DNA from 2 places in the Pseudoxanthomonas sp. OG2 genome. Region 2 is predicted to be linked to the other one. Evidence: predicted binding sites of a transcription regulator. Region 2 holds the regulator's gene; the other holds the start of a gene.

Region 1 (3,409 bases), 1.3 Mb from region 2:
CCAGCGCCTCGCGCAGGCCGTGGTTGGCGAAAGCGACCGTGCCGTCGGCGGCGAGCACCATCAATCCCGCATGCGCGTGGTCCATCGCCTGGCGGATGCGCGCGTTCTCGCGGGCCGCCGCGCGCTCGCCGGCGATGCGTTCGCGCAGGCGGGCCTGCATGTGCGCCAGCGACGTCATCAGCTGGCCGATTTCGTCATGCGGATTGTCGACCCGCACGACCGTGTCGAGGCGGTCGTCGGCGATGGCGCCCGCCACTTCGGCGGCTTCGGCCAGGGGCCGGCGCACCGCCCGCAGCACTGCCCACAACACGCCACCCAACACCAGGGCGACGCCGGCGAGTGTCACCACGAACAACACCGCCATGCCGAACCGTTGCGAGCGCTGCTGGCGCGCCGCGACGGCCAGCCCGCGTTCGCGGGCCTGCTCCAGATCCGCCAGCGCCGGCGCGATGGCGGCGGCGGTGTCTTCCAGCGACGAGACTTCCACGTCCAGTCCGACCCGCGCGGCGGTATACGCCAGCAGTGCCGCCTGGTAAGCCTCCGCCTGCTGGCGAAGCTCGTCGCGCCGAACCTCGTCGATGCGGCTCGCCGACAGCGCCAGTTCGAACGGCAGCTTCTCCTCGCTGACCCGGTCCGCCAATGCGGAATCGCCGCTGCGAAGGAACTCGCTCTCGAAACGGCGCATCCGCTGCATCGGGGCGTCCAGCGCCACGACCTGCTCGACCTGCACCGCCTCTTCCAGCGCCTGGCCGGAACCGCGCAAGGTCGCGGACAGGCTGGCGTCGCCCTGTCCCATCTCGTCCACCCGTGCGTTCAGCGCATCGATGCCGGCGGCGAACTCGTCGATGCGGCCGGCCGCCGCGTCCAGCAGTTTCCTGTCCGCCGCGCCGGCCGGATGCTTGCGCAGTCGTTCCAGATCGCGACGCAAACGCTGCTGCGCCTGCCGCAGGGCATCGCGATCGGCGTCATCCAGGCGGGTCGCATAGACCGTCTGCAATCGCCGGGTCTGCTCGACCTGGCGCTCCAGCGCGGCGAGCAGCGCACCGTAGCCCTGTTGCGCCTGGAAGCTGGCGGCGGCGCGCGCCTGTCCGGTGCTGGCGTGCCAGTACGACAGCGCGATCAGCGACAATCCCGCGCCGGCCACCCATGCGCACAGGCGCAGCTTGCCGGCTATCGTCATCCGCCCCAGCCACCGTGTCAGCGCGGCGTGGGTGTCGCGGAAGGAAAGGCGTCGGGGAAACGGGCGCTTCCAGGAGAAAGGCAGGCGGAAGGCGGTCGGCATGGCGGACTCCGGGCAGAATTCCGCATCGGTATCGGCCGGTTCCTTCTGGACTTTAATGCCGGTTTTCAGGCCGTTTGCGCAGTGCATCGGCGGCAACGATGTTGTACCCGGTGTGTGCGACACCGCGATGACGTCGCGTGATCACCGCCATGTCGAAGCGCCACTTGCAGATGACGGAACGTCATCAGCCGCGTCGCGGAACTGTCATGAAGGCGCGCTAGGTTCGCGGCCCCATGTGCACACCCGATTCCGCCGTCTCGTCTGATCCGCTGCTGGATACGGTCCTGCGTGGCCGCGAACTGCTGGCGGCGTTCCAGCCGGTGGTGCGATTGGAGGACAACAAGGTGGTCGCGCACGAGGGGCTGATGCGCATCGCCGGCCGCGCCTGCTCGCCGCTGGAGCTGCTGGATCGCGCGCGCGCCGCCGGCCGCCTGGGCGAACTGGAGACCGTCGCCGCCGGCACGCTGGCGCGCAGCTTCGACTTCGATCGCGGCGGCCGCCTGCTGGTCAACCTGAGCGCCCACGCGATCCTGCAGGGCGCGCTGCGCCCGCAGCAGGTCATCGAGGTGCTGCTGTCGGCCGGCCGCGACCTGGGCCGCTTCGTCATCGAGATCACCGAACGCGACATCGTCGAGGACGTCGGCCGGCTGGCCGACGCGCTGGGCTACCTGCGCGCGGCCGGCATCCGCATCGCCCTGGACGACTTCGGCAATGGCCATTCCAACTTCGAGCTCTGGCACGAGTTGTCGCCGGAGTACGTCAAGCTCGACCGCTACCTGATCCACCACATCGCCGACAGCCCGGGTCGGCTGAGCATCGTCCGCTCGCTGGTGCAGGTGGCCGAAAGCCTGGGCGCCGAACTGGTCGCCGAAGGTGTCGAACGCCTGCAGGACCTGGCGATCATCAAGGATCTCGGCATCCCCTACGCGCAGGGCTACCTGCTGGGGCGCCCGGCCAGCGAGGTGGCGCTGGCGGTGCCGGCGGAAGTCCGCGAGGCGCGTTTCGAGAAATTGCCGGTGTGGCCGCGCGCGCGGCGCGCCTCCGATTTCCGCGGGGTCACCGCCGCGCACCTGCTGATCGATGCGCCGTCGCTGACCGACGAGGCAAGCAACTTCGATGCGGAACAGCTGTTCCGCAATCATCCCGATTTGCCGTCGCTGCCGGTGGTGGACGCCGATGGCCAGCCACTGGGCCTGATCAACCGGCGGGTATTCAATGAACGCATGGCGGTGCCGTTCGCACGCGAGCTCAACGGCCGAAAATCCTGCGTACTGCTGATGCACGCCGCGCCGATCGTCTGCGACGTCGGCCAGAGCATCGACGCGATGTCGGAAATCCTGCTGGGCGAGGATCAGCGCTACCTGTCGGATGGCTTCATCATCACCCGCGACGGTCGCTACCTGGGCGTGGGCACCGGCGAAGCACTGGTGCGACGGGTGACCGAACTGCGCATCGAGGCTGCGCGCTACGCCAATCCGCTGACCCTGCTGCCCGGCAATATCCCCATCTCCGAGCATATCGGCCGCCTGCTCGAAACCGGTCGCTCCTTCGTCGCGGCCTACTGCGATCTCAACAGCTTCAAGCCGTACAACGACCAGTACGGCTACTTCCGCGGCGACCGCATGATCCGGCTGGTCGCCTCCACCCTGCTCAAGCACGTGCAGCCGAGCATGGATTTCGTCGGCCATGTCGGCGGCGACGATTTCGTGGTGCTGCTGCAGAGCGAGGACTGGGAGCGGCGCTGCCGCGACATCATCGCCGACTTCAACGCCGCCTCGCGGGCGCTGTTCGACGAACCGGACCTGGCGCGTGGCGTGCTGGAAAGCGAAGACCGCAGCGGCCGCTACACCACCTTCCCGCTGACCACCCTGACCATCGGCGTGGTCCAGGTGGACCCGGCCCGCTACGACAGCGCCGAGCAGGTCGCCTCCGACGCCGCTGCCGCCAAACGGCATGCCAAGCGGCACGGCCTGGGCCTGCACGGCGTGGCAACCGCGGAACCGGTCACGGAATAGGATCGCCGGCGCCGACTGTCACACAATCAGAACGCGGCCTTCGTATAGTCCGCCGCATGGAGACCTTGGCCGAAATCCGGATTGCTCTGGATGCCGCCAGCGACCGGCTGGC
Region 2 (3,409 bases):
GTGCACGCGGCGGACGATGCCGGCGACGCGGCGGATGATCTGGCCGGTGAGATCCTGGTAGCTCTGCGCCAGCGCCATTTCCGACAGTCCGGAACGGATCTGGTCCACCAGCTGGGTCTGCTCGGCGCTGAGCGCGGTCGTCTTGAGCTGGTCGGCCAGGCCGCGGCACTGCTCGGCCAGATCCAGGGTCTTGTGGCTGGCCTGTTCGGTCATCGCGACCACGTGATCCAGGCGCGCGCAGGCGTCGTCGAGATCGCCGGCACCGTGGGTCGGCGGCAGCTCGCCCAGCGTCTGCGCCAGTTCGCGGGCCAGCCGGCCCAGTCCCTGCATCATCGGCTGCGTGCGCCAGGCGGCGATGGTGTCCAGCTCGCGCCGCCAGCCGGCCTCGTCGCCCTGTTCCAGTGCGTCCAGCGCGTGCTGCAGGCGCTCGACCAGCGCGGCGCGGGCGCTGCCGGCTTCCATGACCGCAGCCATCAGGCGGCGGCTCCGAGGCGCTCGAAAATCTTGCCGAGTTTCTCTTCCAGGGTCTGCGCGGTGAACGGCTTGATGATGTAGCCGTTCACGCCGTTCTGGGCGGCTTCGATGATCTGCTCGCGCTTGGCCTCGGCGGTGACCATCAGCACCGGCAGGGTCTTGAAGCGATCGTCGGCGCGGATGGCCTTGAGCAGTTCGATGCCGGTCATGCCCGGCATGTTCCAGTCGGTCACCACGAAGTCGAAACTGCCCTGGGCCAGCGCGGTCAGCGCGCTGGAGCCGTCGTCGGCCTCGGCGGTATTGGTGTAGCCCAGATCGTTGAGGAGGTTCTTGATGATGCGGCGCATCGTCGAGAAGTCGTCCACGATCAGGATCCGCATGTTCTTGTTGGCTGTCACGAAGGGCTCCGGGTGCAGCAGGGTAGAGGGGGCTCGAGAGCCTTATCGGCAGGTGGCGGGGAAACTTTTGGGCCGGGATTGGCTGGGGCCGGGATTGGGGATTCGGGATTGGGGATTGAAAGAGCCCCTTGACCAGCCATGCGGCTGTTAAAAGCGAAAAGGGGGCGGGCGCCCGCGGAGCGGGCGACGGGGGATTGACCAGCCATTCGGCTGTTGAGAAGCGCTTGCTGTTGGCGCCCAAAGCAAATCCCCCTCAATCCCCCTTTTTCAAAGGGGGAGGCAAAAGCAAAAGGCTCTTGCGAATCCCCAATCCCGACTCCCCAATCCCGGCCTAATCCTCCAACCCGGCATCCACGCTCTCGAACACATTCAGCCGACCACGCAGGCGCAGCATGGCCTGGCCGTGGATCTGGCAGACGCGGGATTCGCTGACGCCGAGGACGGCGCCGATTTCCTTGAGGTTGAGTTCCTGTTCGTAGTACATGGACAGGACCAGCTGTTCGCGCTCGGGGAGCTGGCCGATGGCCTTGATCAGCGACTGGCGGAACTCGCTGCGCTCGAGTTGTTGCTGCGGGTTGGGGCCGCCGGTGACCACGGTCTGCGGTTCGCCATGGTCCTCGATGTGCGATTCCAGGCTCAGCACCTGGCCGCGGGCGGCGTCCTCCAGCAAGCGCAGGTATTCGGGCAGCGGCATCTCCATCGCCGACGCGACCTCGGTGGCGATGGCGGCGCGGCCGGTGCGCTGTTCGATTTCGCGCACGGTGGCGGCGGCCTGGCGGGCCCGCCGGTGCACCGAGCGCGGCACCCAGTCGCCGCGGCGGATCTCGTCGATCATCGAACCGCGGATGCGGATCGAGGCGAAGGTCTCGAACGAGGCGCCCTGTTCGGCGTCGTAGCTGCGCGAGGCTTCCAGCAGGCCAATCATGCCGGCCTGGATCAGATCGTCGATCTCCACGCTGGCGGGCAGGCGCGCGGCCAGGTGATGGGCGATGCGGCGGACCAGGTCCGCGTGCACCGTGACGAAGTCGGTGGCCGCCGCTTTCTGGACGGCACGGTATTGGGCGGCGCCGGTGTTCATGCTGGCACGCTCCGGTTGATCATGCGTTCGACGAAGAACTCGACATTGCCCCGGGCGCCGGAAGGCGGCTGCCAGCGTGCGGTGACCCGGGCGATCTCGTTGATGGCGCGCGCCGACGGACTGCCCGGATACGCCTTCACCACCGCCTGCTGGCGCTGCACCGCGCGGCGCAGCCAGTCGTCCTGCGGCACCGCCCCCAGATAGTGCAGGGCGACGTCGCCGAGGAAACGTTCGCACACGCGGGCCAGCTTCTCGTACAGCTTGCGGCCCTCGTTGGGGTCGCGGACCATGTTGGCGATGACGTGCACGCGGTCCACGCCGCGCTCGCGCGAGAGCACCTTGATCAGCGCATAGGCGTCGGTGATCGAGGCCGGCTCGTCACACACCACCACCACCGTGTCCTGCGCGGCCTGGCAGAAGGTCAGTACGCTGTCGGTGATGCCGGCGGCGGTATCCACCACCATCACGTCCAGGGCGCGCTGCAGTTCCGAGAACACGTTGACCAGGCCGACGTGTTCGGCCGGCGAGAGTTCGGCCATGTGCCGGAAACCCGACGAGGCCGGCACGATCAGCAGGCCGTCCGGTCCTTCCAGCAGCACGTCCTCCAACTGGCAGCGTTCGGCGACCAGATCCGCCAATGTGTATTTCGGCGCCAGGCCCAGCAGCACGTCGACGTTGGCCAGGCCCAGGTCGGCGTCCATCAGCAGGGTCCGCTTGCCCATCTCGGCCAGCGAGGCGGCCAGGTTGACCGACACGTTGGTCTTGCCCACGCCGCCCTTGCCGCCGGTCACCGCGATCACGCGGACCGGATGGAAGGCGCCGGTCAGCGGCGGCGTGCTGCGCGGGTTGGTCTGCAGCAGGTGTTCATGCGACATGGATGGCCTCCGCGTGGCTGGGTTCGTCGGCTTCGCGGCGCAGCTGGTCCAGGCGCAGCACCAGGTTGGGCGCGCTGGCGCGGTGCAGGTCTTCGGGCACGCGCTGTCCGTCGGTGATCCAGGCCATCGGCAACTGGTGATCGACGATCACCGACAGCGCGCTGCCGAGCCGGCCGGTCTCGTCCACCTTGGTCAGCACCACGCCGTGCGGCTGGGCGCCGCTGAAGCGGCGGACCACCTCGTCCAGGTCGCCGAAGTGCGAATTGGCCGGCAGCACCAGCAGGGTATGCACCTGCCCGGCGGCGCGCAGCCAGTTGAGCTGGCCGACCAGGTTGCGATCGCGCTGGCCCATGCCGGCGGTGTCGATCAGCACCAGCTTGTAGTCGCGCAGGCGTTCCAGGGTCTGCGCCAGGCGCACGTCGCTGTCGGCCTCGTGCACGGCGATGCCGAGCTGGCGGCCGTAGCTGTGCAACTGTTCGCGGCCGCCGACGCGCACGGTGTCGGTGGTGACCAGGGCCACGTCGCGCGGGTTGTGGCGATCGGCATAGGCCGCGGCCAGCTTGGCGATGGTGGTGGTCTTGCCG

What was found. The regulator FliA, encoded in region 2, starts transcription of late flagellar genes. The targets are predictions, from matches to a motif close to TAAAGTTTNNCNNNCNNNGGCCGATAA.
Region 1: a site for FliA is predicted at 1,311-1,337, ahead of FHW78_RS08265 (methyl-accepting chemotaxis protein). Genes of this name have one in related genera too.

What each region holds. Positions count from the first base shown of each region.
Region 1 is NZ_JACHYM010000001.1:1,757,059-1,760,467, forward strand. Features, by position in the region: gene FHW78_RS08265 (methyl-accepting chemotaxis protein) at 1-1,282, opposite strand, end outside; gene FHW78_RS08270 (EAL domain-containing protein) at 1,516-3,297, shown strand; gene FHW78_RS08275 (hypothetical protein) at 3,354-3,409, shown strand, end outside.
Region 2 is NZ_JACHYM010000001.1:419,541-422,949, reverse strand. Features, by position in the region: gene FHW78_RS01880 (protein phosphatase CheZ) at 1-474, opposite strand, end outside; gene cheY (chemotaxis response regulator CheY) at 474-854, opposite strand; gene FHW78_RS01870 (RNA polymerase sigma factor FliA) at 1,204-1,950, opposite strand; partial or broken gene FHW78_RS01865 (MinD/ParA family protein) at 1,947-2,759, opposite strand; gene flhF (flagellar biosynthesis protein FlhF) at 2,815-3,409, opposite strand, start outside.